Regions from separate parts of the Mesorhizobium sp. P2_H9 genome, predicted to be linked through region 1. Evidence: riboswitches for the same ligand, from Rfam matches in the RefSeq annotation. Region 1 holds a riboswitch; the other holds the start of a gene.
The links. A riboswitch is a leader RNA that binds a small molecule or an ion and turns the genes downstream of it on or off. The one in region 1 is predicted to bind thiamine pyrophosphate.
Positions count from the first base shown of each region.

Region 2: it holds a riboswitch for thiamine pyrophosphate, as region 1 does, so the genes downstream of both, thiB (thiamine ABC transporter substrate binding subunit) here and AC1DXN_RS30185 (YkoF family thiamine/hydroxymethylpyrimidine-binding protein) in region 1, are expected to answer to the same signal.

Region 1 is NZ_JBFUFX010000024.1:1,198-15,498, reverse strand. It holds gene AC1DXN_RS30225 (glycosyltransferase) at 1-195, opposite strand, end outside; gene AC1DXN_RS30220 (hypothetical protein) at 291-551, opposite strand; gene AC1DXN_RS30215 (hypothetical protein) at 706-1,011, shown strand; gene AC1DXN_RS30210 (DUF982 domain-containing protein) at 1,037-1,360, opposite strand; gene AC1DXN_RS30205 (DUF1236 domain-containing protein) at 1,574-1,882, shown strand; gene AC1DXN_RS30200 (hypothetical protein) at 1,960-2,166, shown strand; gene AC1DXN_RS30195 (DUF2934 domain-containing protein) at 2,274-2,522, shown strand; gene AC1DXN_RS30190 (hypothetical protein) at 2,670-3,020, opposite strand; TPP riboswitch at 3,189-3,302, shown strand; gene AC1DXN_RS30185 (YkoF family thiamine/hydroxymethylpyrimidine-binding protein) at 3,293-3,901, shown strand; gene AC1DXN_RS30180 (ABC transporter permease) at 3,948-4,763, shown strand; gene AC1DXN_RS30175 (ABC transporter ATP-binding protein) at 4,760-5,491, shown strand; gene AC1DXN_RS30170 (ABC transporter substrate-binding protein) at 5,494-6,492, shown strand; gene AC1DXN_RS30165 (tetratricopeptide repeat protein) at 6,560-10,999, opposite strand; gene AC1DXN_RS30160 (LexA family transcriptional regulator) at 11,154-11,813, opposite strand; gene AC1DXN_RS30155 (hypothetical protein) at 11,895-12,239, shown strand; gene AC1DXN_RS30150 (GcrA cell cycle regulator) at 12,346-13,011, shown strand; gene AC1DXN_RS30145 (DUF982 domain-containing protein) at 13,034-13,321, opposite strand; gene AC1DXN_RS30140 (DUF6456 domain-containing protein) at 13,470-14,075, shown strand; gene AC1DXN_RS30135 (hypothetical protein) at 14,126-14,301, opposite strand, start outside.
Region 2 is NZ_JBFUFX010000010.1:2,460-16,760, forward strand. It holds gene AC1DXN_RS19595 (ABC-F family ATP-binding cassette domain-containing protein) at 1-760, opposite strand, end outside; gene AC1DXN_RS19600 (thiamine diphosphokinase) at 762-1,406, opposite strand; TPP riboswitch at 1,494-1,608, shown strand; gene thiB (thiamine ABC transporter substrate binding subunit) at 1,652-2,665, shown strand; gene thiP (thiamine/thiamine pyrophosphate ABC transporter permease) at 2,938-4,527, shown strand; gene thiQ (thiamine ABC transporter ATP-binding protein) at 4,524-5,303, shown strand; gene AC1DXN_RS19620 (M48 family metalloprotease) at 5,624-7,030, shown strand; gene AC1DXN_RS19625 (caspase family protein) at 7,127-9,415, opposite strand; gene AC1DXN_RS19630 (RNA polymerase factor sigma-32) at 9,586-10,449, opposite strand; gene AC1DXN_RS19635 (hypothetical protein) at 10,446-10,730, opposite strand; gene AC1DXN_RS19640 (amino acid ABC transporter substrate-binding protein) at 10,791-11,564, shown strand; gene AC1DXN_RS19645 (amino acid ABC transporter permease) at 11,714-12,394, shown strand; gene AC1DXN_RS19650 (amino acid ABC transporter ATP-binding protein) at 12,391-13,149, shown strand; gene AC1DXN_RS19655 (CarD family transcriptional regulator) at 13,322-13,903, opposite strand; gene fdxA (ferredoxin FdxA) at 14,275-14,301, opposite strand, start outside.

The DNA.
Region 1 (14,301 bases):
CTCATCCTGCAAAAGCGGTGTGTCCAAGGCTTCTCCGGAATGGACGAAGATGACTTGCGGCTTTGCCGCATATCCGAGATCGGCTGCAGCCCTGATCTCGCGGGCAAGTGCCGCGAAACCGACGCCGATCTCGTGCCAGTCGATCGCCTTGGCATTCTCCATCTCGACGATGATCGAGTAGCTTTCGCGCACCATGTCCTATTGGCCCCGGCCCTGAAGCCGCAGCCATAGCCGACTGCGAAGACTTTTGCAGCCTCTACGCGTAAAATTGTCAGAACCACTACTTCCGCTTAGACTTCGTCGAAAGGACCGCCACGCCTGGCAGGATCGCGCTTCATGGCGGCCTCCTCGGCGTCGTCGGGCAGGGCGTCATCGCTGTCCTGATAGGCATCGTCGTCGTCCTCGTCAGGCAATTCGCGGTCCTTCTCGATGCCGTCTTCCTCCGCAATGTCAGGCAGGATTTTCGCACCTTTGATGGCGTCCCAGTCCTGCTGCTCCCGTGTCGGAGCTTCAACCTCGTCGTTGCTTCGTGGCTTTCCGCGCGGTTCCATCGTTGGCTTCCCTGTCTTTGAAACAAGTCTCCGATGTTGAACTCATGACTATGCCGCCGGCTCCGTTCGACGCGAGTCGCGTCCCGCACGCGGGGAACCAATAGGCGCCAATCTGCTTTGCAAGGACATGACTTGAGCTTGAAAGGAGCCGGACATGAAGACACTCGCTCTCTTGCCCTGTTTGCTGATGGCGACGCTGGCAGGCCCGGCGGCCGCGGAGACAAACGGTCAGACCGGTCAAGCGCCCGCCCCATCCACGCCTTGCCAGGCTCAGCCGCAAGACCGGAACGGGCAGACGAAGTCCAACAACGAAAGCCTGTCCGAGACACTCGATCCTTGCGATGGCGTGTTGCAGCCGCCGCCCACCGGCGACCAGGGCGTCATCACGCCGCCCGACGAAGGCAAGACGCCGGTGATCAAACCCGGCGAGGTGCCGGCGCAGCAGCCTCCGAAGCAGTAAGCGCTGCCCCGAGGTCGGACGGGCGTCAATTCTCCTGGCTGTTGCTGGTGCCACTGCGCGCGTTCCTGGCTAACTTTGCCTCGCGAAGCGCGGTCACCGGGTCGACGCCGGTCCACAGAATGCCGGCGGCTTCGGCAAAGCCGATGAACGCTCGGCGCGCCTGGTCGGCGCTGAGATGACCGGCGCGCGCCGCGTCGCATGCCTTCAGCGCAGTGGCATGGATCGCACCGCGCCGCGCCGGCGGCCATTCCTTCAGGAAATTCTGCATCTGCGCCAGTGAGGCGATGTCGCGTTTGAAGCCAGCCCCCACAGCGATGGCCACAGGCGCGTGAAACAGCATTTCATCCATGTCGAAGACCTCCCGGAAAGCGTTGCAGCGCCTTCAATGCGCAACAGCGCCATGCGGTTCCCCGGATCAATGAGTCCCCGATCAATTAGCCATTTCTCAGGGAACAACAGGCTTCCCCCGACGTTTGCCCCCTATAGAGCTCGCCATCTCGAACCATGAAAGTCCTCGCATCAGGCGGGGCAGGGCGAAGCTTGCAAACAACAGGAGAGAACGATGAAAAACCTTCTGATTCCTGCCGCTGCCGGCCTGGCTCTGCTGGCTGGCATTGGCGTTGCCGTAGCCGAAGACGTGGTGGTCGTTTCGCCCCAACAGCAGACGGTCATTCGCGAATATGTGCACAAGCACCCATTGGCTTCGATCAATCTCCTCGGCGTCGAACTGAATGTCGGCTCCACTCTGCCTGACACCGTCGAACTTCAGCCGATCGAGGTTCCCGACGTTCAGTACAGATACGCTGTCGTCGGCGACCATACCGTTCTGGTCGACCCTGCCACCCACAAGATCGTAGAGGTCATCGACTGACGCTTGCCTTCCCTGTCGTCCCCGAACGGGGGCGGCAGGCAGGGCAGTGCCAGCTGGGGATATGGAAGGAGCCCCTCATGTTGCGGCATGCCGAGTCGCCCGATGTGGCCAAATCCGTCGACAAACTGCTCGCCGAGCGGAGCAGTGCGCTGTTGTCGATGAGGACAGTGATTGCAATGGTGCGGGAGCGCACCGGAACCGAGCGCTCGGATGCGGATCTGGAAGCCCTGATCACCAAGAAGGCGGCGCTCCTTGGCGTTGCGGTGTTGTCCGACAGGACCTGACTGCCGATGGATATGATGCCTTCGCGTTGACACCAAAGACGGCGCTCGAAATTTCAGCTAAAACAGTGCCTGCTCACGGGATTCGAATCGAACCGATGGAGGCAGGAGTGACGGACGACAGGCATGAACGCATTCGCCAACGGGCGCACGCGATCTGGGAAAAGGCGGGCCGGCCCGAAGGCGCGCATCAGCAGCATTGGGACCAGGCCACGGCCGAAATAGACGGCGCGGCTGCCAAGCCGAAAGCCAAGCCGGCCGCAAAGAAGCCTGCTGCCGCCAAAGTCAGCAAGCCCAAAGCGGCGCCGAAGCCGGCAGCCGCCGCCAAGGCGGCCAAACCCAAATCAGGCAAGGGCTAACCGCCTCTCACCCATGATGCGGTGAGGCGCGTTCTGCCTCGGCTTGGAGCCGCGCCCGCGCGCCGAGCAGCCGCGAAGGCGTCGTCGGGAGACAGTCGACGACCGCGGGACGGGCTCGGCGAGATTAGCGGGCCGGAAGGGCGCCCCTCACGCGTCCCAGGCATAGCTGGAGAGCGCAAAGCGGATGCCGGCCGCCGTCATCGCCAACTCGCATTCGGTGATCTGGCGTAGATTGCGCAAATAGCGCGCCACCGTCTGTGGCAGCCAGCCGGCGCAGGCCTCGGTGTAAACGCGGCTGTGCACGAGGGTGCCTGACGACAGCCTCTCCTCTTTCTCGGCAATGACTTTCAGATACTGGCGGATGAAGCGGATGTCGTCGGCGATGTCCTGGCTGGCCATGCGCCATGCGCCGGCCAGACGCTCGCGATGTTCGATCGATGCTGTCGAGATGAGCGGGCGGGAGAGATCGGCGAAGCCGGCGTGGTTTGCGGTGCTCATCCGGATCTCCCATGGGTTGGCAATAGTACTTTATGTACGAATGACGGTCAATACATTTTGTACGAAATCGGCTCCTTTGACACGTTGTGGCAGCGAGCTGGCGCAACGCTTTCCCGCCACGTGTCGAAAAAACCCCCTTCCGCAATCCTTCGAACAGTGCTTTAACGCGCCAATCCACAGGGGTGCTCCGTACGGTCGGGGCTGAGACGGGGGCGGCAAGCCCACAGACCCTAGAAGCTGATCTGGGTAATACCAGCGGAGCGAGGCGGGCGATGTTTTCTGGCGCACAGATTTCCCTTTATCCCATGGCCGACGATTTCGTCGGCGTTATCCTTGGCGCGCTCGGCGCGCTCGATCCCTGGCGCGACAGGCTCAGGATCGAGACCGACGACATCTCGACCTTGCTGGTCGGGCCGCCCGAAGTGCTGTTCCCGGCGATGCGCGACCTGTTCGTGGCGGCAGCGGCAAGCGGCCAGCATTGCGTGCTGTCGGCGGCGATCTCGCGCGGCTGCCCGGGCGAGCCGGACGATCCGATCTGCCGCACCGATGCGCTCAGCGGGCCTGCCGGACCACTCGCCCCCCGCAAGGACGCCGCCATTGCCGCGGTGCGCAAGGCCGGCGCCACCGGGCAGCCGACGGCGGCGCAATTCTCGCTCTATGTGATGGGCACCGACGATCACATGGACGAGATCTACGGCTGCATCGACTTCCTCAAACAGTCCGGCGTCTACGACCGCTCGAAAAACTTCTGCACCAAATTGCGCGGCGATGCCGGCCCGGTGTTTGCGGCGCTGAACGAGGCCTTCTGCCGCTTCGGGCCGGGCGCCGGCCACGTAACCCTCGACGTCACGATATCGGCCAACAGCCCGTCCGCTGTCTGAGCTTTTTGCGCGCTCCTGTCGCGCCCGTCCGTCAAAGGTTATTTCAGTGGTCCCATCCGCCCCTTCGCGCCCGCTCGCGGGCTTCATCGCCGCCATCGCAAAGGCAGCGCCAGCAATCGCCTCGGTCGGCCTTTTGCTGCTGGCGTGGGAGACGTATGCCCGGTTCTCCGGCATCAAACCGACGATATTGCCGGCGCCGTCGCGTGTGCTGGAACAGGCGCTGCTGAACCGCGACGCGCTGGTGGAGAATGCCATCCCCACCATCCGCGCCACGCTTTTCGGCTTTGCCTGTTCGCTCAGCGCCGCCTTCGTGCTGTCGATGCTCATCGATTTCTCGCCGCCACTTCGGCGCGCGCTGTTTCCGGTCCTCATCGTCAGCCAGACCTTACCGCTCATCGCCATCGCGCCGCTGGTGGTGCTGTGGTTCGGCTTCGGCCTGATGCCCAAGATCGTTCTGGTCGCGCTGGTCACCTTCTTTCCGATGCTGGTGGCGTTGGCCAAGGGCTATGACGCCACCGAGCAAGAGATCGGCCAGATGCTGCGCGCCATGGGGGCAGGGCGCTGGCGCGTCTTCCTCTCGGCGCGGCTGCCCTCGGCGCTGCCCTATTTCTTCGCCGGTCTGCGCATCTCCATCACCTATGCTGTGGTCGGCGCCATCTTCGCCGAATATGCCGGCGCGGCAAAAGGGTTGGGCATCTACATGCTCAACGCCAAGAACAATTTCCGCCCCGATCTGGTGCTGGCTGCCGTCGCCGTCAGCGCAGGGCTGACGCTGCTCCTGTTCGGCGCAACGGTGTTGATCCAGCGGCTGGTCATGCCGTGGGAGCGGGCTGGACAGGAACGCGCCGGGGCAGGACTATGACCCGGCTCGAATTGCGCCACGTCAAGAAGCGCTTCGGCGACCTCGATGTGCTCGCCGACATTTCGCTCAGCGTGTGCGCCGGCGAATTCGTCTCCATTCTCGGGCCGTCCGGCGCCGGAAAATCGACGATCTTTCAGCTGCTGACCGGTGCGCTGAAAGGCGAGGGCGAGATGATCTTCGACGGCGCGCCGCTCGACGACCATGGCCGCCATTTTGCCTTCATGCCGCAGCGCGACGCGCTGATGCCATGGCGGCGCATCCTCGACAACACCACGCTCGGCCTTGAGGTGCAGGGCGTCGGGCGCAAGGCCGCCCGCGCCCGCGTCGCACCGCTGTTTGCCGAATTCGGCCTCGCCGGCTTCGAGCGGCATTATCCCTCCGAACTGTCCGGCGGCATGCGCCAGCGCGCCGCCCTTTTGCGCACCGTGGTGCAGGAGCGCGACATGCTTTTGCTCGACGAGCCGTTCGGCGCGCTTGACGCGCTGACCCGCGCGGCCATGCAGCGCTGGCTGGAGGCCATGTGGCGGCGCCACCGCTGGACGGCGCTGCTGATCACTCATGACGTGCGCGAGGCGGTGTTCCTGTCCGACCGCATCTATGTGCTGTCGGCCCGCCCGGCCCGCATCGTGCGCGAAATCAAGGTGCCGCCGCGCGGCTCTGGCGCGGACACTGCTGCCCTCGAAGCCGAAATCCTCGACACGCTTCTCAACCCTGCACAAGGAGAATGACCATGATTTCACTGACACGCCGCCAGGCCCTGCTGCTGACGCTCGTCGCCGGACTGCCCTCACGCGCTTTCGCGGCGCCGCAAAAAGTCACCGTCGCGCTCGACTGGACCGTCAACACCAACCACATCGGCCTGTTCGTCGCCCGCGACAAAGGTTTTTATGCCGAGGCCGGGCTGCAGGCTGAAATCCTGCCCTATGGCGATACCGGCGCTGGCACGCTGGTCGCCAACCACATCGCCGATTTCGGCATCGCCGGTGCCGGCTTCTTCACCCAGCGCGCCGCCGGCGCCGATCTCAAGGCGGTCTATGCCGTGGTCCAGGCCGAGACCGGCCGGCTTGTGTTCAATGCCGCGCGCAGCGACATCAAGAGCCCGAAAAACCTCGACGGCCTGACCTATGGCGGCTTCGGCAGCGCCTGGGAAAACACGCTGATCTCGACCATGATCCGCCATGACGGCGGCAAGGGCAATTTCGAGACGGTGACGCTCGGCACCTCCGCCTATGAGGCGCTGGCCAACGGCTCGGTCGATTTCACGCTGGAGGTCGCGACCTGGGAAGGTGTCCAGGCCGAGCTGCAAGGCGTCAAGCAGCGCACCTTCCGCTATGCCGACTACGGCGTGCCCGACGAGCACACAACCTTCATCGCCTCCAGCGATGCATTTCTTTCAGCGAACCCGAAGGCGGCTTCTGCCTTCATCGAGGCAACGCTGCGCGGGTATCAGTTCGCCGTCGACCACCCGCAGGAAGCCGGCGACCTGCTGATAGCGTCCAACAAGGACGCCCTGACCGATCCGGCGCTGATCCACGCTTCGCTGAAGATGCTGGTCGACGGCCACTTCCTGCGCAGCCAAAGCGGCGTCATCGGCACCATCGACAAGGCCAAGATCGAGGCGATGGGAGCCTACCTCTTCACCGCCGGCATCCTGCGCGACGCCGACGGCAAGGCGCTGAAAGAACGCCCGGATTTCGAGGGGTATTTCAGCAACGCGTGTCTGGGGTAGCGGCATGGAAGCCGCCGGTCTCCCCTTCGAGGGAGATGTCGCCGAAACGCGACAGAGAGCTTCCGCCTCACTCTGCCCCGAGGATGCGCGCTTTCTTGCGGTCGGCCTCGGCGCGTTTGCGATTGCCCTTGGCGTCCCAAGCCTTGCTTCGGGCTGTGTATGCCATGGCGAAATCCGGCTGGAGCTTTATGGCCTGGCTGAGATCGGCGATGGCTCCGTCATAATCGGCTTTGCTGGTCCGGATAATGCCCCGGCCCAAATAGCCAAACGGGTTCCCGCGATCGAGGCTGAGTGCCTTTTCAAAATCGCGCAACGCCGCATCATCCTCATGTTTGCCCATCAATATAAGGCCGCGTTCGGAATAGACCCTTGCGTCCGCGGTGTTGAGACTGATGGCCTTGCCGTAGTCCGCAAGCGCCCCTTCATCGTCACCTTGCAAACTGCGGTTCTGGCCGCGGTCGTAGTAAGTCTCAGCAATATTCGGATTGAGCGCGATTGCCTGAGTGTAGTCGGCGACCGCATGGACGTAGTCGCTTTTGGCCTCCCAGGCGAGAGCACGGGCGAGATACGCATCGTGGAATGCGGGATATAGAACAATCGCTTTGCTGTACTGGGCTATGGCGCCATCATAGTCTTCTTTTTCATGCAGTGCCCACCCAAGCTTGAATGTCACTGCGGCCGGTGAAGTTCTGGCTGGCTTCATCGCTGCAATGCCGGTCTGGTTTGGCTTTGCAGCACTCGCTTTCGCCTTTGCCGCCAACGCTTGCTTGCGACCTTTGCCGGCAAGCGTCAGCTTCGGATCGAGCTTCAGGGCCTGGTCGTAGTCGGCAATCGCCTGGTCGAAATTGCCCTTGGCAAACCAGGCGTTGCCCCGCCCGAAATAGACAGGCGCGTAGCTGCCGTCGAGTTCGATCGCGCGACTGTAATCTTCGATGGCGCGATCCGGTTCGTTCTTTTTGGTCCACGCGACGCCGCGGCCGAGGTAAGCATCGAGATAGGCGGGATAGAGTTCGATGACCTTGTCGTAGTCGTCGATGGCCGCGTCATATTTGCCTTTCTCGACAAGCGACATGCCCCGCCCGATATAGGCTGAGGCCTTTCGCGGATCGAGCGCGATCGCGCGGCTGTATTCGGCGATGGCGCGATCGTATTTGCCTTTCTTGTAGAAGGCATCGCCGCGATCGATGAAAGCCTTGAGGTTTTTCGGGTCCGAGCCGACCGCGTCAGATCCGGCACCGCCTTTTGCTTGCGCGGCAACCGTCGCCTTGCGCGCAACCGCATAGTCAGGATTGCCAGGGTTGAGCTTTATGGCCTGGTTGAAGTCGGCGATGGCATTCGAATAGTCCTTGCCGTCGGCCCGCGCCATGCCGCGCCCATAGTAGCTGGCGGCATCGTTCGGATCGATCCCGATTGCCACCGAATAGGCTTCGACCGCGCGCCTGATGTCGCCCTTGGCGTGCCAGGCCGCGCCAGTGCAGAAGAATGCGTCGCGCGCCTTGGGGTCAAGCTCAGTGGCCCGGCTGCAGTCGGCCAAGCCACCTTCCGCATCGCCTGCCGCGGCCTTGGCCAGGCCCCGGCGAATATATGGCGAAGCCGTATCCGGGATGATTGCGATGACCTTGTCGTAATCGGCAATGGCGCGGGCGTAGGCGTGTTTGGCGTCCCAGGCCTTGCCGCGACCAAAATAGGCAAGGGGGCTGTCGGGGTCGAGCGCGATGGCCTCTGCATAGGCACTGATGGCCTCGTCGTACTTGCCCTCGTGCAGCAGGCTATCGCCGTTATGGACCGCGACCAGAACGCCCGGATCGGTGGCCTGGATCAACGCTGCCAACTTGGAGGCGGAAAGCTGGCTGTCGGGCTGCGCGTTGCTGGCGTCGTCCTGCGTGGCCGCGGGTTCGGTGGGGGCCGCAGTGTCGCCTTCGCCCCTCATCGCCTCCGCCGCCTTGCGGCCGACGGCATAATCGGCATTGCCCCGGTCGAGCTTGATCGCCTGGTCGAAGTCGGCGATGGCGCCCTCATAGTCCTGCCGGTCGGCCCGCGCCATACCGCGCCCATAGTAGCTTGCGTCATCCTTCGCATCGATCGCGATCGCCGCTGAATAGGCGGCGATCGCGCGCCCGGCGTTGCCCTTGGCATGCCAGGCCATGCCCTTGCAGTAAAATGCGTCGCGCGCCTTCGGGTCGAGCGTCGCGGCGCGGTCGCAGTCGGCAAGAGCGCCATCGGCGTCGATCGAGGTGATCTTGGCGAGCCCGCGGCGAGAATAGGCCGCCGCAAAATCGGGGGCGAACTGGATCGCCTTGTCGTAGTCGGCGATGGCCTGACTGTAGTCGCGTTTGGCAGCCCACGCCTTGCCACGGCCGAAATAGGCGAAGCGGTTGTTGGGATCGAGCGCGATCGCCTGGTCATACGCGCCGATCGCCTTGTCGTACTTGCCCATGTCCAGGAAGGCATCGCCGCCCAGGATCGCTTCCAGCGCGCGCGGGTCTTTCGCCTCCAGGGCTTTTGCCACCAGCGTGTCTTCCGTCGCCGTCAACTTCGGAACGGCAGCCGACGGCTTTGCCTGTTGTTTGTCTGGCGGCGAGGCCGGCTGTCTGTCGTTGCCGGCAACCCGCTCCCCGCAGCCGCCCGCTCGCTTCGGATCGAGCTCGATGGCGCGCCGGCAATCCGCCGCTGCCCCGGCCTCGTCGCCTTTCAGCGATCGCGTGCGGCTGCGCACAAGATAGGCGTCGGCATTGTCGGGGTCGAGGCTGATGGCCTTGGCGAGATCGAGCAGCGCACCCTCGACACCATGTTTTTCCAGCCGCACATTGGCGCGATCGATCAGGATTTTTGCGGCTGCCGGATCCCTTTTCTCTCCGGCAGCAGATTGGGCCGGTTCGCCCGGCGTGTGTTCGTTGCATGAGCCCGCCCGCTTCGGGTCGAGCACAATAGCGCGCCGGCAGTCGGTGGCGGCAACGGCGTAATTCCCCTGAGACGCCTCGGCAAGCGACCGGTTGTAAAAGGCCTCGGCGTTGTAGGGATCGAGTTCGATCGCAGCGCTGAACGAGTCTATCGCGCCGGCGACGTAGCCCTGCACCTGCTGCTCCAACCCTTGTTTCAGGTTCCAGGCAACGAGCTCGGAATGATCCTCCTTGGGGTATAGTTGCAGCGGCTCGTCTACGGGAGGCGTGGCAGGCTTGACCGTCTCAGGCGCAGCCGGAGCCGCGGCTCTCGCGGCCTGGCTGGGCGCCGGGTCCGGCGCCTTGTCGGCGGATTGCGGGCTCGCCCTGCGCTTGGCGAGTTGAACGCTTAGCCTTTCCTTCCGGTAATCGGCGTTGGCCGGATCGAGCGCGATGGCCTTGTCCAGATCGGTGATTGCTTTGTCGGCATCGCTCGTCTCCCAGACAAGTGCCCGGATGAAGTACGATTTCGGATCATCGGGGCTGATCGCAATCGCCTTGTCGAGGTCGGCGAACGCCTCCTTTGAATTGCCAATCCGGGCCATGGTTATGCCGCGTACTCGGTAAGCCTGGGCGTTGGCTGGGTCGCGGCGGACTGCTTCATCCAGATCGGCAAGAGCGCGGGCATAGTCTTTCTTCAAGCCCCAGCTCTTGGCGCGGTTGAAGTAGAAGGTGGAATTTGCCGGATCCAGTCTGATCGCCTCGTCGAACTCGGCAATGGCGCGATCATGATCATCTTTGCCCTGCCACGCCACCCCGCGGAAATTGTGGGTTTGGGCAGCATCCGAGCCAGGCTCGCCGAGTGCCTCGGTGATCTGGCGCGTACACGCATTCCCCTTTTCCGCATCGATACTCGCAATATGATTGCAATCGGCCTCCGCGTGCTTGCGCTTGCCCTTGCTCGCCCAAGACAGAGCGCGGTCGTAGTAGGGAGTGGCGGGATCTTTGCGCACACTGGCGGCCTTGTCGAAGTCGGCCTCAGCCTTGGCGTTGTCGCCCTTGTCGCTCCAGGCAATGCCCCGCACGCCGTAAGCCATCTCGTTGGCGGGGTCGATGTCGATCGCCTTATCGCAGTCGACAATGGCACGATCGTGCTCGCCTTTCTTGCCGAGCGCCCTTGCGCGATTGACATAGAGGCTGGCGTCGTCCGGCGTGAGCGCGATTGCGCTGGTGTAGTCGGCGACGGCTCGATCGAAATCCCCTTTGCTCTCCCAGTCTATGGCACGATTGGTAAAGGCGGGCATATAGGTCGGATCGAGCGCGATCACCTCGCTCATATCGGCGATGACATGGTCGAGATCATTCTTTTGGGCGTAGGCGAGACCACGCACAAAATAGGCCGGCACGCGCAGATCGGGAATCTCGGTTGCGTCCTCGGCGATCGGGGTGCAGGCGGCAATCTGCTGGTCGGCATCGACCTTGCCCTCGCTAAAGCAGGTGGCATAGTCCTTATCTGCCGCGAGCGCCGAACCGCCAAGCACCGCCAGCCCGACCAACGCCAGCCGCAACGGCCCGCGCAGCAGCCATACAACAAATGGGCGCGCACCTGCGCCTGTCCGGCGTGACATTGCTGTTCTCCCCCCGAAGTAACTGCGGCTGCGACCGCAGCTACTCTATAGTTCTGTTTTTGTTCCGGAATGCAAGCAGAAATTGCACTGGTTGGACCAGGACCAGGTCAGGGCTCGAGCCAGGCGGATCATTTCCGCCCGCGGCGAGCCACCCCTACATATCGATCATCGAGCGCTTCACCCGGCCGATGATGGTGATGGCGCCTTCCAGTTCCGGCGGCGGGATCTTCATGTAGGAAGCCGGCTGGAACGGCGGGTTCTCGTTGGGACGGTAGCGCTTGTAGGTGGCCTGGCCGCTTTCGTCGGCGATCACATAACAGCCATTGGTCACCAGCCGCTTGTCCCGCAAATTGACGAAGATGATCGAATCCGGCGGCGAGATCTTGTTCATCGACGGGCCGTCGACGCGCAGCGCGATCCATTCGCCTTGCTCGAGGTCGGCAGTGGGGATGGTCGGATAGTCGCTGAGGTTGACCACCGTTTCCTGGCTGCCGAGCTCGCCGGCGCTGATCCACGAGACGATCGGCACGTCGACGGTGGCGGGCATCGGCATGACGATCGGCGTGCCTGCCTCGTCGAAGCCGAAAGGGTGGCCGCGGTCCGCATGATCGCCATTGAACAGCAGCCAGCCGGGATCGACGCCGAACAGGCGGCCGTATTTCTCCGCCGCCTTGCGCGACAGCGGTCGGTTGCCGTTCTCGTGGCTGATCAGCGTGTTCTTGTTGATGTCGCGCAGCACGCGCGCGGCATCGCTCGGCGAGGCATACCCCGCCTCGGCCCGCGCCTGCTGCAATCTGTGCTTCGGTTCCTGCATTCGTACATTTTGCCTGAAATTTATCGTCCAAGGTGTACGATTTTTCTTGCGTAATTTTCGTACGTATTGTACGAACAAACCATGAACGAACCAAAAATCACTTCCGGCATGAACGCGCGCTTCGTTTCAACCCATTCGTCCGGGCTGTCCTCCTCCCCGGCCTGGACGAGACCCGGGGCACTTGTCCCGGATCCGGTCGATCCTGCTCAGGCGACCGGAACGGCCGGAGCCGTTTCCCCCGCGGCTCCGGCCACGCTTCCTGACGAGACCGGCCTGCCAGAGGGCGCGGCAGCAAGCAGGCAGTGCACCTCCTGCATCCGCACCGAGGACGGCACCGTCATCCTGTTCGACCGGCTGACGGGCAGGGCGGTTTCCGGCGTCACCCGGCAAGCCGCCGAAGCAGCCATGCTGCGCCTCGGCGGATAGAAGCCGCGCCTCCGACCGGTACCCATCGGAGGCTGACCATGGCTTCCACTGAACCCGACACTGTTTCCAGCGCCGCCGGCGGCCGCGCAGCCAATGGGTATCGACCATGAGCAGCTACACCGACACCGAACTGCACGAGATCGCCATCTGGCTGAAGGACGGCCTGTCGGCCTCGAAGATCGCCACTCGGCTTTCCGCGTTGCGCGGCAGCCCGGTGTCGCGCAACGCCATCATCGGCATCGTCGACCGCAACCCGGCACTGAAGACGATCGGCTTTGCCAACCCCAAGGGCGGTAGGTCCGGCGGTCGTCCCAGGAAAAACGCAAGGCCTGCCCAGGCGGGAAAATCCAGAAAGCAGATCGGGCCGTCGAAACAGACTCCGAGGCATGAATCACCAGAGGCGTCGGCAAGGCTGGCCCGTCTGCAGACAAAGCCGACGGGGCAAGCCAAGTTGCTACCGTCGGCCTGGCTGCCGCCGCGCCTGTTCCTGGGCGAGCCAGGCGCGGTGCCCGAGGCTCTCAAGCCACCGGCGCCGCGTCTGCTCGTCGTCAGACGCCAGCCGCATGTTGCTGCCATGCGCTTCATCGACTGCCTGTTCGGCCGCTGCCGCGCGCCGCTCGATTTGACGCTGGAGGAAGACCCGGAAAACGACGCCCCCGGCAGCCGACCGGGATCGGACATGTTGTGCTGCGGCCTGCGCACACGGGCACTGAAGAGTTACTGCGCCTATCACCAGGCACGCTTTTGCCGACCCGTCGCGGAGGCGGTATGAGGGGGCGCCAGCGCTGTCGACGCTATTTCGGCACCCGGCTTTGAACGCTCCTGGGCTCGAACACCATAGCCGGGTCGTCATTGGCGACGAGAATCCCGGTCACCCGGGCAAAGCCGGTGAACGCCTTCAGCGCGTCGACTGTGGAGATTTGCGCCGCGATCGCCGCACTGCAGGCGTTGAGCGCGCTGCGGTAGACATGGCCGCGCCGGTCGACCGGCCAGCGCTGCAGAAAGTCGGCGGCATCGTTGACGCTGTCGATCACCCAGGTCTCGCCGTCAAAGCTCACTGTGATCGGACGTCCGGTTCGCATCGTACCCACGGGGTTACACCTCGCTGTCGATTTCATTTGCTGTCGCCCCACAACGCGCGGCAAGGCCGGGCGGTTGCATCGAGCCGCGCGAGCGCCGCCTCACAGAACCCAAGCTTCTCAAGGCAACCAACCCACAAGGGACCACGCAATGAGCCGCAAAACCGCGCAGAAAGCCAAGCCCAAGCTGCCGAAACTGCCCAAGGGCGAGGCCGAGCAGGTGCGCATCCGCAAGGAGATCGGTCATGATTTCGCGCTGAAGGACGACGCCTTCGGCCGCAAGCGACTGGCGGCGGGCACTGAGGAGGCGCGGCGCGTCTATGAGGTGTCCAATGACGGCTACACCTCGACCGGTGGCATCGTACGCGTGCGCAATGTCGACCCGCTGACCGGCATCACCTCGCTGTCGCGCCAGCAGCGCGAGGCGGGCATACGCTACCGCCAGGATTTTCGCAGCAGCCAGCAGGATGGCGTCAAGCCGATGACCTGGACTGAGCGGGTCGACGGCGGCCGCTTCGGTGGCGGCGTTGCCGACCGCATTCTTTCCGCCGGCCGCTCCTATGCCGATGCCACCCGTGCGCTCGGCCATTGGGAGGTGGAGGGCGTGGTGCAGAAAATCTGCTGCGCCGGTGAATCGGCAAAAAGCCTGGCCGAGCAGACCGGCGAGCCGCGCGACGTGGTGACCAAGCTGCTCAAGATCGGCCTCGACATATTGGCCGTGCACTACGGCATGATGCTGATGCGCAAGCCGCGGTGACCAGGCCCAAAATGACCGACCAACCCGATCCGGCCGGCCGGATCAGTTCGTCAATACCTGCACACGCGGACCACCTCCACGACCTTGTGGTGATGGCGCCAGTGCTTGATGTACTTGATGTGGCAACGGTGGTGCCGGTGATGATAGCGCGGCCTGTAGCCATTGTCGTAGGCATCGTATTGGTAATAGGGGCGATAGACATAGCGATCGCCGTAGCAGTCGCCAT
Region 2 (14,301 bases), on a different contig from region 1:
TGGTCTGCAATTCGCCGAGCCGGCGCATGTTGCGCTTGCGCCGCGCCGTCACGCCATAGCGCAGCCAGTGCTCTTCGCGCACGATCTGGCGGCCGAGCTTGTGCTGCTCGCGCTCTTCCTCTTCCAGAACCACGTCGCGCCATTCCTCGAAATGGCCAAAGCCCTTGTCGAGACGGCGGGTCTGGCCGCGGTCGAGCCAGATGGTGGCGCGCGACACGCGCTCGAGAAAGCGGCGATCGTGCGAAATGACCACCAGTGCCGAGGAGGTGCGGGCGAGCTCCTCTTCCAGCCATTCGATCACCGAGAGATCGAGATGGTTGGTCGGCTCATCAAGCAGCAGGATATCAGGCTCCGGCGCCATCACGCGGGCAAGGGCGGCGCGCCTTGCCTCGCCGCCGGAAAGGTCGTTCGGTCGCTCCTCGCCGGACAGACCGAGATGCTCCATCAGATAGGTGGCGCGATAGGGATCGTCGGCGGGTCCCAATCCTGCCTCGACATAGGCGCGGACGCTGGCGAAATCGTCCATGTCAGGCACTTGTGGAAGGTAGCGCACGGTCGCCGACGGTTGGCGGAACACTTCGCCGTCCTGCGGTTCGATCAACCCGGCGGCAATCTTCAAGAGCGTCGACTTGCCGGAGCCGTTGCGGCCGACCAGCGCGATCTTGTCGCCGGCCGATGCCGTCAGCGCAGCGCCGTCGAGCAACGGCGTGCCGCCAAAAGTCAGTTTAATCCCGTCGAGATTGAGAAGCGGCGGCGCCATGTCAGCTTTCTGGAAGAGGGTAGGGGTGAGCAAGCAACAGTGCGCGGCCACCACCCAGTGCAATTTCGAGCCGGCCCTTGACCTCGTTGGAAATGGTCAGCGAGGAGCCGAAGGCAACCTCGACATGGGCGAGCGGCCATTTGGCGCCAGTGACGGTCAGGCCGGACAGATCGGAAAAGCCAAGGATCGAAAACAGCGTGCCGTCGGCATAGTCGAAACCGGCCGTGCCCGGCAGCAACGGGATGCCCTCCTGCGCGCCACTGGTCAGAAGCACCTGCGTACCGGTTTCGGCCAGGTGGATGCTGAGCGCCAGATGCAGGAAAGCATGGTCGGCGCGTTTGCCGCCAAAGGCGCCGGCCAGCACCAGGCTGGTTGCCCCGCGTTCGAGCGCGGCGGCGATGGCCAATTCGCCGTCGGTCTTGTCTTTTTCCGGCGGAAACACCTGGCGGGGCACCGACGCCAGATCGTCCGGCAGATCGGCCGGCACGGAATCGAAATCGCCGACCCAGAGTTCCGGCATCACGCCCAGCATCCTGGCATGGCCGATGCCGGCATCGGCGGCAATGACGCGCGTGCCTTCGACCTGGCGGTCGAGCAGCGGCGTGCGGATGAGATCGCCGCCAAGCAGGATGGTGAATGTGCTCATATCCGGTGGCCCTTACCAGCCCGGCACGAGAAACGGAAGGCGGCAAACTCCCACTTGCGCGGTCGATCGGCCGGGCCTATGTGTCGAAACGCTCTAACGGGGTGCCGGACGCAATCTTCGCGGACCGGCTGAGAGGCAGATTTGCCAACCCGCTGAACCTGATCCGGTTTGTACCGGCGGAGGGATTAGACGTTTCGGATAGCCCGACGCCTCAATTCCTTTCAACGCGAACGAAGGAGGCGCCGATGCGCACGCTTTTTTACTCTCTTGTCTCAGCAACAGTTTTTGCGGCATCTGTTTTTGCCACGTCCGAGCCGGTATCGGCCCAGGAAAAGCTCACCGTCTACACCTATGAGAGCTTTACCGCCGACTGGGGTCCGGGCCCCGCGGTGAAGAAGGAATTCGAGGCCGAATGCGCGTGCATCCTCGACTTCGTCTCGGTCGCCGACGGCGTGGCGCTGCTCAACCGCGTCAAGCTGGAAGGCGCCGCGACCAAGGCCGATATCGTGCTCGGCCTCGACACCAATCTCACCGCCGAGGCCAAGGCCTCCGGCCTGTTTGCGCCGCATGGCGCGGTGTCGGATGTCAACGTGCCCGGCGGCTGGAGCGACGACACTTTCGTGCCGTTCGACTATGGCTATTTCGCCGTCGTCTACGACACCGAAAAGCTAAAAGTCCCGCCCAAGAGCCTGAAGGAATTGGTCGAAGGCAGTGCCGACGAGAAGATCGTCATCCAGGATCCGCGCACCTCGACGCCGGGTCTCGGCCTGCTTTTGTGGGTGAAGTCGGTCTATGGCGACAAGGCGCCGGAAGCCTGGGCCAAGCTCAGGGCAAAGGTGCTGACCGTGACGCCGGGCTGGAGCGAGGCCTATGGCCTGTTCACCAAGGGCGAGGCGCCGATGGTGCTGTCCTACACCACCTCGCCGGCCTACCACGTGGTCGCTGAAAACACCGAGCGCTACCAGGCGGCTTCCTTCGAAGAGGGCGAGTATCTGCAGATCGAGGTTGCCGGCATCACCACGACAGGTGCGAAGAATCCGCTGGCGGAAAAGTTCATCGCCTTCATGACCGGGCCGAAATTCCAGGATGTCATCCCCGAGACCAACTGGATGTTCCCGGCCGGAAAGACCGACAAGCCGCTCAACCCTGCCTTTGACAAACTGGTCAAGCCGGCCAAGACCTTGCTGTTCAGTCCCGAGGAGGTCGCGGCCAACCGCAAGGCCTGGGTGGATGAGTGGCTGGCGGTGATGAGCAAATAGCTTTGTGGCAAGCTGATCGAAGATGATCGCTCTATGGCGCCCCCGTCTGTCCTGCCGGACATCTCCCCCACGAGGGGGGAGATCGGCCGTCATGGCGGCCTTCGCCAATTGCCGAGGTCGCAGGAGTAAGCGGAGCGGTGGAATAGCCAATCTCCCCCCTCGTGGGGGAGATGTCCGGCAGGACAGAGGGGGGCGCGAAGGAACGCAATCCTTTGTAAGTGCCGCAATCCGAAGATTGGCGGTCCAGCGTGCAACGCGCGTCTGATCCCCGCATGATCGCCGGCATCGTCGCGCTCGCCGCAATCGCGCTGCTGATCGGCGGTGCATTTGCCGGGCTGCTCATCGAAGGCGCTCACGATTTCTCGGGCGCATGGGCAGCCTTCGATCCCTATCTCCTGCGTGTCGCCCGCTTCACGCTGTGGCAGGCGGCGCTCTCGACGCTGCTTTCCGTAGTGCCGGCGCTGTTTGTGGCACGCGCGCTGTCGCGGCATCCGCACTTCCTAGGGCGTGGCTTCATCCTGCAGTTGTTCGCCGTGCCGCTGGCGCTGCCGGCCATCGTCGCTGCACTTGGCATTCTCGCCCTTTATGGCCGCGCCGGCTATTTCGCTGGCGTGCTCGGTGCGATCAGCGGCCAAAGCTGGCCCGGGATATATGGCCTGTCCGGCATCTTGGTCGCCCATGTGTTCTTCAACCTGCCGCTCAGCGTGCGGTTGTTCCTCGAGGCGCTGGGGACGGTACCGGCCGACCAGTGGCGGCTGGCCAGCCAGCTTGGCATGGGCGCGGCGCCGGCCTTCCGGCTGATCGAGTGGCCGACATTGCGCGCGGCCCTGCCGGGCGTCGCCGGGCTCGTCTTCATGCTCTGCATCACCTCCTTCACCATCGTGCTGATCCTGGGTGGCGGGCCGGCCGCGACGACGCTGGAGGTCGCCATCTACCAGGCGCTGCGCTTCGATTTCGATCCCGCGCGTGCCGTCACGCTAACGCTGCTGCAGATCGCGCTGACCTTTGCCGTGGTGCTGGCCCTGACGCGGCTTGGCGCCAACATCGTCGGCGACGCCAATCTGCCGGTGGCATCGCGCCGCTATCTTTCGGCTGGTGTGACGGAGACCATGCTAAATGCCACGTTGATCGTCGTTGCTCTGCTGTTCGTCGCCGGACCGATGGCGGCGACAGTGATGTCGGGCCTCGACGCCGATCTCGGCCGTCTCGCCGGCGAAAGTGCGGTGCGGCAGGCGACGCTGACCAGCGCTGTGCTGGCCTTCCTGTCGGCGCTGCTTTCGGTGGCGCTGGCGCTGTCGCTGATCATGGCGCGGCGGGCGTTGTCACTGAGCCGACGCGTTGGCGCCAGAACGCTGCTCGAACACGCCGCCGACACCGGCGCCGGCTTTGTTCTTGTGGTGCCGCCGATCGTCATCGGCGCGGGTTGGTTTTTGGCCCTGCGCACGGTCAGCGATGTCTTTGCCATTGCTCCGATCATGGTCGTGACCGTCAACGCGGTGATGGCGATGCCGTTTGCCCTTCGCGCCGTCCGCCCCGCCTATGATGCGGCGAGCGAACGCCATGAGCGGCTTTGTTTACTGCTCGGCATTTCCGGCTGGAACCGGCTGCGGCTGATCGACTGGCCGTCGCTGCGGCGGCCGCTCGCCACCGGCTTTGCCTTTGCCATGGCGCTGTCGCTTGGCGATCTCGGCGTCATTGCGCTGTTCGGCAGCGATTCCGTGCAGACGCTGCCCTATCTGTTGTTGTCGCGCATGGGCAGCTACCGCACGGCCGACGGCGCTGGCCTGGCGCTGCTGCTTGGCGTGGTTTGTTTGGCGCTGGTGCTGGCGGCAGAGTGGCTCGGACGGGGAGAAAAATCATGACGTCCGCGAACCAGGGCGCCGGCGACGAAAAAGGCGCGGCCGTGCGGTTGGACCAGGTCACGTTCAGCTACGCTGAAGTGCCGTTCTTATTCGACGTCGAGTTCGCGACGTCAAAAATCACCGCCATCATGGGAGCGAGCGGCTCGGGAAAGTCGACACTGCTCAATCTGGTCGCCGGCTTCGAGACACCGCAGTCGGGCCGGGTGCTGATCGGCGGCGCCGATGTCAGCGCCGAACCGCCCTCGGCGCGGCCGGTGTCGATGGTGTTCCAGGAAAACAATCTCTTTGCCCATCTTTCGGTGGAACGCAATGTCGGGCTCGGCCGCTCGCCTTCGCTCAGCCTGACCGAGGCCGACCGCGCCGCAATTGCCGAGGCGCTCAAGCGCGTCGGCCTTGCCGGCAAGGAGAGACGCCTGCCACGCGAACTCTCCGGCGGCGAGCGCCAGCGCGTCGCGCTCGCCCGCGTTTTGGTGCGCGACCGGCCGGTGCTCTTGCTCGACGAGCCTTTCGCCTCGCTCGGCCCGGCGCTGCGCGACGACATGCTCGACCTGGTTGTGGGCGTTCATGCGGAACGGCAGATGACGGTGCTGTTCGTGACCCACCAGCCTGAAGACGCGCGCCGGGTCGGCCAGAACATGGTGTTCCTGGACAATGGTACGGTTGCGGCAACCGGAGCTGCAGCTGATTTCTTTGCCGGGGCTGGCCCCGACGCCTTTCGGCGCTATATCGGCACGGGTCCGGGCGGATCACGAGATGTTGCCCGGAAGCGGACATAATTTACGGCCAAACCGGGTTAAGGCGAAGTGGCGCTTGCTTGCCATGGTCAAGGTAGTGTGGCTAGGTCCGCCCAGTACTGGTCCGGCACAGGCCGTGATTTGCCCCTACAGCGTCGTGTCCATTCGAACGACAAGGATGCTGTAGGTTTTTGATTTTGTGCGTGATCTCCAAGCCGCCGGCGCGAACCTTCGGTTCGGGATCATGTGTTGAGAGCCGAAAGGAAGCCGTTCTGCCGACCGGCACAGACACAGTACGACGCAGTCTGCTGGCGCGCTTTCTCACGCTGGCCGGCTTGGCCGTGGCGCTGGCAAGCTGCCAGATGTTCACGCCTCCGGACGTGCAGGAATCCGGCTTCCAGCCGTCCGACAAGCCGATCACGGTCGACAATGTTGCCGCCAACAGCAAGCTCGCCGAGCTGGCGAAGGCGCAGCACCCGCGCATCCTCGCCACCTATGGTGGTGAATATTCCGATGCCAAACTCGAGCGCATGGTCGCCAAGGTCGTCGGCAGGCTGACGGTGGTGTCGGCCAATCCGACACAGACCTATCGCATCACCATCCTCAATTCGCCCAACGTCAACGCCTTCGCACTGCCGGGCGGCTATCTCTACGTCACCCGTGGCCTGTTGGCGCTGGCCAATGATTCGGCCGAGCTTGCCGCGGTCATCGCTCATGAGATGGGCCACGTCACCGCCAACCATGGCCTGCAGCGCCAGCAGCTGGAGGCCGAGGAAGGGTTGGCAACCAAGGTCGTCTCCGACGTGCTCGGCGACAGTCCGACCGCCAAGGCGGCGCTGATCCGTGGCAAGTTGAAGCTCGCCCAGTTCTCGCGCAACCAAGAGCTGGAGGCCGACGCGATCGGCATCAAGTCGATCGGCGAGGCGGGTTTCGATCCGTTTGCCGCCGGCCGCTTCCTGCAGTCGATGTCGGCCTATACCGATTTCCGTTCGATCAGCGGCGCCACCGACGCCAGCCTCGACTTCCTGGCGACGCACCCCAACACGCCGCAGCGCATCGATCTGGCGCAGCGCCATGCCCGCCAGTTCGGCGCGCCCGGTGTCGGCACGCGTGACCGCGACTCCTTCCTTGCCGGCATAGACGGCCTGCTCTACGGCGACACGCCGGAGGAAGGCTATGTGCGCGGCCAGACCTTCATGCATCCGGGGCTCGGCGTGTCCTTCTCGGTGCCGGACGGTTTCATCATCGACAATTCAGCCGCGGCGGTGACTGCCACCGGCCCCGGCGACATGGCGATCCGCTTCGACGGTGTCGCGATCGACAAGAACCGGCCGCTGACCGACTACATCCGCAGTGGCTGGGTGGCCGGTCTCGTCGACAGCAGCGTCAAGCAGGAGACGATCAACGGCAATGAAGCGGCGACCGCGCATGCTGGTGCCGAAGGCTGGCAGTTCGATATTGCGGTGATCCGTGCCGGCGGCCAGGTCTACCGGCTGCTGACGGCGGCACCATCGGCCAGCACCGCGCTGGACCCGGTGGCGCGCTCGGTCAGCGGCTCGTTCCGCATCCTGAGTGCTGCCGAGAAGGCGGCGCTGAAGCCGTTGCATATCCGCGTCGTCACGGTGCAGCCGGGGCAGACCATGGGATCGCTGTCGGCGCAGATGGTCGGCGTCGATCGCAAGCTCGACCTGTTCCGCGTGCTCAACGCGCTATCACCAGGGGCCGCCGTTTCGGCCGGCGACAAGGTCAAGATCGTCACCGACAAGTAAGAATCGGACGGGCAGGCGGTGCTTTGGCTCGCCAGCGGGTGGTGGCGAAGGTGATTCCACTCACATCGTCTGGTCAGCCGCCAACGACCGCCGCGGTCAGCCAGGGCTGCCGCCGCCGCGTTGTCCGCCACTGCCGTCACCACTGCCACGCCAGGGCACAATGAATGGACCGGGTTCGCTCGGTACCGGTCCGAGAAGTTTCGGGAGGGGCTCCCTTTTGGGCTTGGCGACCTTGGGCGGTTTCGTGCGAATGACCTTTATCTTCGTGATTGTTTTCGTTTCGGGCGTGCAGGCGGCGATCGCCAGGGCATTGCGCCCGGCAGGACCGAGAATGCTCATCGCATAGATGTTCTGCCGTTCGATGCCGGCCCTGAGGAAGGCGACGGCACGGGCCGAGTCGGCGGGCACGCCATTGCGGCCGTCCTTGAAGATCACGGCGAGGTCGTTCATGGCATTGCTATGCCCCATCGCCGCCGCCTTGAGCAGCAGGTCCAATCCCTTGCCGATATCGCGCTTCACGCCGAGGCCATTGAACAAGGACCGTCCCCACGCCGTCATCGCGTAAGGGTCTCCCTTGGCGGACGCTTCTGAGTAGAGGCCATTGGCTTTCGTGGCATCCGCAGGCGTCCCTATTCCGGACGAGGCGATGCGGCCGAGTTCGAAGACGGCCCGGACATGTCCCCGGTCGGCAGCCTCCTGGATCGCCTTGCTGGCTTCGTCGACCTTGCCTGACGCCAGCAAGGCACGGCCCAGTTCGTAGTGGAAGCGGGCGATGTCGGGGTAGGCCTTGACCGCCGCCTGGCAAAGCTCGACCGCGTTGCCGCCGATCTCGTTGGGCAGCAGTCCTGGGACCACACCTTGCAGGTCGAGGGGTTCGCCTGCCGCCTGGTCGCAAGGGTCGACGCTTGGCGACAGCGTCATCGTCGCCCGCTTCGACGAATTGTTGGCTCGGATTTCGAAGCCGATCTCGACGGCAGCTGTCGAACCGACCTGCGGCTCATAACGCAAATCACTGACTTCATTGGCCATCAGGCTCGATTGAGGTGACAGGATGCGGTCCGGCAGCGACAGCGTTCCCGTTGCCGGATAGCTGGCGAGCTTAAGGCTGATGCCTGGATCCTTTGCCGGCAGATCCAGCTTCAGCGGCACCGGGCCTATTCCGACCGGAACCTTGACATCGCGATCCCCGATCGCCTCGGCGGCCCCGGAGACATGGATGCCGCGCTCAAGCACCCGCTGCTTCTGCTCATTCTTGAGCGAGGCGATGATCTGCTTGCCGTCAGCGCCCTCGCCGCTCATGACCCGCAGCACCAGAACGCCTTTGGATTCGCCGCCCCAATCGTCATGCGTGGCGTAGGCCACCGTGTCCACTTGTTCCTGCGCGCCGACGCCCTTGGGAACCTCCATCTTCAGACGCGGCAGATCCTTGCCCTGGATTGGCTGGCCCACTTCGACGGGTTTGCCATCCAGCGTCAGCCGGCCGAGCGTCGGCGGGCTTTCAATGCTGACGGTGACCGCGCCGCCGTCGACGTCGACAGGCTGCGGCAGGTCCAGCGCGACAGGACCGGCGCCGGACGGCACGACCTTCTCCAGCACTGGCGGCAGCGAGGGCCGGGTCACGCGACGCATCAGCACGACGTCGTCGATCAGCGAGGAGTTTTCCCACGGAACCTGCTTGCCATCCGTGGCCTTGACGACATCACGGCGCACCGCGGCCATGACCGTGCGTATCTCCTGGTTCGGCGCCAGTGCCCGGCGCGAGAATGCCGACGAGAAGGGGCTGAGATCGCCGGTTCCGTCATAGGCGATTGCTCCCGGTTCCGTGGCAAAGGCGATCAACGTGTTCTGCGAGCTTTTGACTTGCGCGAGGCCGGTGCCGCCGGTGATGATCAGCTGGTCGCGCAGCCAATAGTCCTTGCGTGGGAACGGATTGTTGCGGCAGGCATCGAGAATGATCACCTGGATCTTGGATTTCGAGCGCAGCTGCTCAAGCACATCATCCAGCTTGACAGCCTGGACCTCGATGTCGGCTGCATCCTTGAGCGAGGCATCGACCGGGATCAGGAAATTCTCGCCGCCGATCTGGAAGCCGTGGCCGGAGTAGTAGACGACGGCCAGATCGGCGCCGTCCGCGGCCGCGAGATAGTTGCGGAACTGCTCCTCGAACTGAAGCCTGGTGACGTCCTTGGCAAGGAACACATCGAAGCCAGCCTGCCGAAAAGTGTTCGACACATCGTCGGCGTCCTTGTCCGGATTGTTGAGAGCGGGAATGTCCCGGTACTCGGAATTGCCGATGACAAAGGCAACCCGCCGATCGGCTCGCGCATCGAATGTCGTGAGGCCCACAAGGACCAAGGCTGCAAGGATCGCGTAGCATCGCAACATGGCAAATCCCCATCCGCTATGACCTGTTCGGTCGCAAGAACGCAATTTGCAGCGGCCGGGTCTGTAAAAGGGGTCACAATCCACAAATATAGAGGAATGCCGCCATGGCGGCGATATATTCTTATTTAATTAAAGTCTTACGTTGACCCTCAGAGACTCCACAGGTGCGTTCAGGCGGCCGTCGCCAGGAACTCCGGGTTCTGCCGCACCAGCGCTATTTTCAGCTTTTCCATGGCGCGCGCCTCGATTTGGCGGACCCGTTCCTTGGAGATGCCGAGCGTCTCGCCGAGCGCTTCGAGCGTCGCGCCCTCGTCGCTCAGCCGGCGTTCCTCGATGATCCTGAGTTCGCGAGCGTTGAGCGCGCCGAGCGCCGTCTTCAGCCAGCCGGACCTGCGTTCGACATCGATGGTGTCGCCAGCGATCTCGTCGGGCAAGGGGTCGTCCGAGATCAGGAAATCCATCCGCTCGGTCGCGCCGGCGTCGTCGGCGAGCGGCGCATTGAGCGAACTATCGGGCGCCGAAAGGCGCGAATCCATCATCGCCACATCGGCTTCGGAAACGCCAAGCGCCACCGACACTTCGCGGTAGAGCGTGGCGTTGGAGATCGGCTCGGCGCCTTGCGCCAGCCGGGCGCGCAACCGCCGCAGGTTGAAGAACAATGCCTTCTGCGCCGAACTGGTGCCGCCGCGCACGATCGACCAGTTGCGCAGGATGTAATCCTGCATCGAAGCGCGGATCCACCAGGTCGCATAGGTCGAAAACCTGACTTCGCGCTCCGGCTCGAAACGCGCCGCCGCTTCCAGCAGGCCGACATGGCCTTCCTGGATCAGGTCGCCGAGCGGCAGGCCATAGTGACGGAATTTGGAGGCCATGGAGATGACCAGCCGCATATGCGCGACGGTGATCTGGTGCAGCGCGTGCTGGTCCTGGTTCTCCTTCCAGCGCAGCGCCAATATGTGCTCCTCGTCGCGCTCGAGATAGGGAGCTTTCATCGCCGTGCGGACCATGGTCCGTCCTGCCGTGTCTTCCATCATGCGCCGCGCTCCCTGTTACGGGCATTGCGGACGGCTTGGCGACCGCGATCCCTGGTCTGGCGTCGGGTGGTTGAAATGGTGACGCCGTGCCCTACAACAGCCAAGAACGTGCCATGCGCGGGATTGGTTCCGCCGCTCATGTCGCGTGGGTTGTGCTGCCGGTAACAAGGTTGCAGCGACCCGAAGCGCGGCTGGTTGGCGCCAGCCGGCATGGTTTTGAGAATTCGGTTCCGGGCGCGGCCGATTTTTGAAATCTGGTTCCTTATTTTGCGGCTCGGCATCTGTCAGTTTCCGGCTCTCACAATGCGCCGGACACCGGCCAAGGACGGGATCACAGAAAAATGAAATGGCTCAACTCACTTGTCATCGCCGGAACGCTGCAGGTTCTGGCTGTCACAACCGGCCACGCCGGTGCCAATCTCGACCAGATCAAGCAGGCCGGCACCATCAAGGTCGGCACGGAAGGCACCTATCCGCCCTTCACCTATCACAATGATGCCGGCGCGCTGGTCGGCTTCGACGTCGAGATCGCCAAGGCGATCGGCGACAAGCTCGGCGTGAAAGTCGAGTTCCTCGAGGGCAAATGGGACGGGTTGATCGCCGGCCTCGACGCCAACCGTTATGACACCGTCATCAACGAAGTCGGCATCACCGACGCCCGCAAGGCGAAGTACGACTTTTCCGATCCCTACATCGCCTCCAAGGCGGTGCTGATCGTGCGCGGCGACGACACCGCCATCAAGGCGTTCCCCGATCTCAAGGGCAAGAAGGTGGCGTCGTCGCTGACCTCGAATTTCGGCAAACTCGCCGAGGCCAACGGCGCCGAACTCGTCGGCACGGACGGCTTCGACCAGTCGATCCAGCTGCTGCTCACCGGCCGTGCCGATGCCACGATCAATGACAGCCTGTCCTTCCTCGACTTCAAGAAGCACAAGCCGGACGCCAATGTGAAGATCTCCGCGCGGCAGGAAAACGCCGAGTATTCCGGCGTCATCGTGCGCAAGGGCGATCCGGAACTGGTGGCAGCGATCAATAAGGCGCTGGCCGACATCAAGGCCGACGGCACCTATAAGAAGATCGCCGACACCTATTTCGGCCAGGACGTGTCGCAGTAACGGCATTCCCGGAGCGGGTTGCTTGCCCGGCCCGATCACAAATAGCGGCGGGCCGTCTTTGATGGCTCGCCGTTTTTCGCTTGATATGACAACCGCATAGTCGCACTGCCAGACTGGGAACGGCAGTTGTGTGAGGGGAGGCGCCGTTCGTGCCGCACTGGCTGCAACTGATGCTGGACTCGTTGCCGACGCTGTTGTGGGCGGCGCTCATCTTCACCGTACCGCTAACGTTGCTGTCTTTCGTCCTCGGCTTGGCTGTCGGCCTGGGCGCAGCACTTGCCAGGCTGTTCGGATCAAGGCCGTTGGTCGCGCTTGTGCGCTTCTACGTCTGGATCTTCCGCGGCACGCCGCTCCTGGTGCAGCTGTTCCTGATCTTCTACGGCCTGCCGTCAGTCGGCATTCTGCTTGATGCCTTCACCGCGGCGCTGATCGGCTTCACGCTCAACATCGGCGCCTACACCTCGGAAATCATCCGCGCGGCCATCGGCTCGGTGCCGAAAGGCCAGTGGGAAGCCGCCTATTCAATGGGCATGACCTGGAGCCAGGCGATGCGGCGCACCATCCTGCCGCAAGCCGGCCGCGTCGCGGTGCCGCCGCTCTCCAACACCTTCATCTCGCTGGTAAAGGATACGTCGCTGGCCGCGGCCATTACTGTGCCGGAAATGTTCCAGGCGGCGCAGCGCATCGTCGCCACCACCTACGAGCCGCTGATCCTCTATGTCGAGGCGGCGATCCTGTATCTGGCGCTGAGCTCGGTTCTCTCAGCCCTGCAGACGCGACTGGAAACCCGGCTTAACCGCTATGGCGGCTTTCTGGAGGCGCGCTCATGATTGGTCTCACCAGCATCGAGAAGCGGTTTGGCGACAACCTTGTGCTAAAGAGCGTCAGCGTCGCCATCGAGGAGGGCAGCGTCACCGCGCTTGTGGGTCCCTCGGGTGGCGGCAAGAGCACGCTTCTGCGCTGCATCAACCTCTTGGAAATCCCGACCTCGGGTACGGTGCGCATCGGTGATGAGACGCTGGAGTTTCGTCCGGGCGTCAAGGTCTCCACGCGGGATATTCAGCGGTTGCGGCTGCAGACCGGCATGGTGTTCCAGAATTTTCAGCTGTTCCCGCATCGCACCGCGATCGAGAATGTCATGGAGGGGCTGGTGACGGTGCTGAAATGGCCGACTGCCAAGGCGCGCGAGCGGGCGCTCGCGCTGCTCGAAAAGGTCGGCATGGCGCACAAGGCCGATGCGTGGCCGGCAACGCTATCAGGCGGCCAGCAACAGCGCGTGGCGATCGCCCGGGCGCTGGCGCCGTCACCGAAAGTGCTGCTCTGCGACGAGCCGACCTCGGCGCTCGATCCGGAACTGGCGCAGGAAGTGGTCGACGTGCTCGGTCAGCTCGCCAGCGAAGGCACGACCATGGTGATGGCGACGCATGATCTGAGGCTCGCCTCCAAGATCGCGCAGGAAGTGGTGTTTCTCGATGCCGGCGTCGTTGTCGAAAAAGGTCCGGCAGCCGTGCTGTTCAGCAATCCGGAACAGCAGCGGACCAAGCGTTTTATCGCGACGCTGAAGCAAGAGGCGGGCGAGGCGTAGGCAATCGCAGGGCCTTCTACCCCCCCCTTGTGGGGAGGTCCGGGTCGGGGGCTGCGCTGCACCCCCACCCCGCTGCTTCGCAGCGACCCTCCCCACAAGGGAGAGGGTTTACCCCAGAAACAAAAAACCCGGCGCCAGGCCGGGTTTTTCATGAATTCTGGGACGAAAGCGATCAGGCAGCTTCTTCCTGTTCGGATTCTTCGTTGTCGGCCTTGGCGCCGCGCTTCGGACCCTTGTTGAGGTTCACCTCGATGAGGCGCACCGCTTCGGTCTCCGACATGCGGTTGACGGCCGCGATCTCGCGCGCCATGCGGTCGAGCGCCGCCTCATAGAGCTGACGCTCGGAATAGGACTGCTCCGGCTGGTTGTCGGCGCGGTAGAGGTCGCGCACCACTTCCGAGATCGAGATCAGGTCGCCGGAATTGATCTTGGCATCATATTCCTGGGCGCGGCGCGACCACATGGTGCGCTTGACGCGGGCGCGGCCCTGAACGACCTTCAGCGCGCGCTCGACATAATCCTCTTCCGACAGCTTGCGCATGCCGATGGAGGTCGCCTTGGCGACCGGCACCTTGAGGCGCATCTTGTCCTTCTGGAAGTCGATGACGAAGAGTTCCAGCTTGTGGCCCGCAACTTCCTGCTCGTCGATCGAGACGATCTGGCCAACGCCGTGCGCCGGATAGACGATGTACTCGCCGGTTTTGAAACCGTGACGCGCCGCGGTGGACTTCTTCTGCGGGGTGATCGTTGCCATTACGCCCTGAACTCCTTCGTTGTGGTACCGGCGTCCTGCCGGCCCGAACTCGCCCGACCGGGATTACCGACCGTTAGCCGCACAACAGGTGAGCCCACCGGAAAAGCCGGGACCGGCAAACCGCACAGAATGCGACCGCCCGCCCCAGATCGCTCTGGTCCGGATTGAGAAACTCACCTTTCAGTGATTTGGGGCGTTTGCGCCATAAATCGACGTTGTGTCACCGGCATGTTGGGCTGATGTAACACAAAAAGTCGGAAGAATCAAGGTTTTGCTGCATTCGCGAAGGCCAAGCACAATCGCTGCCTGTCAAGGCAGTTGATGTGTCACGCCCGTTACGCGGCGTTATGCCGGCCAAACCTGCACTCTCGTCAGTCGCCTTCGCCGGGCTCGGCGGA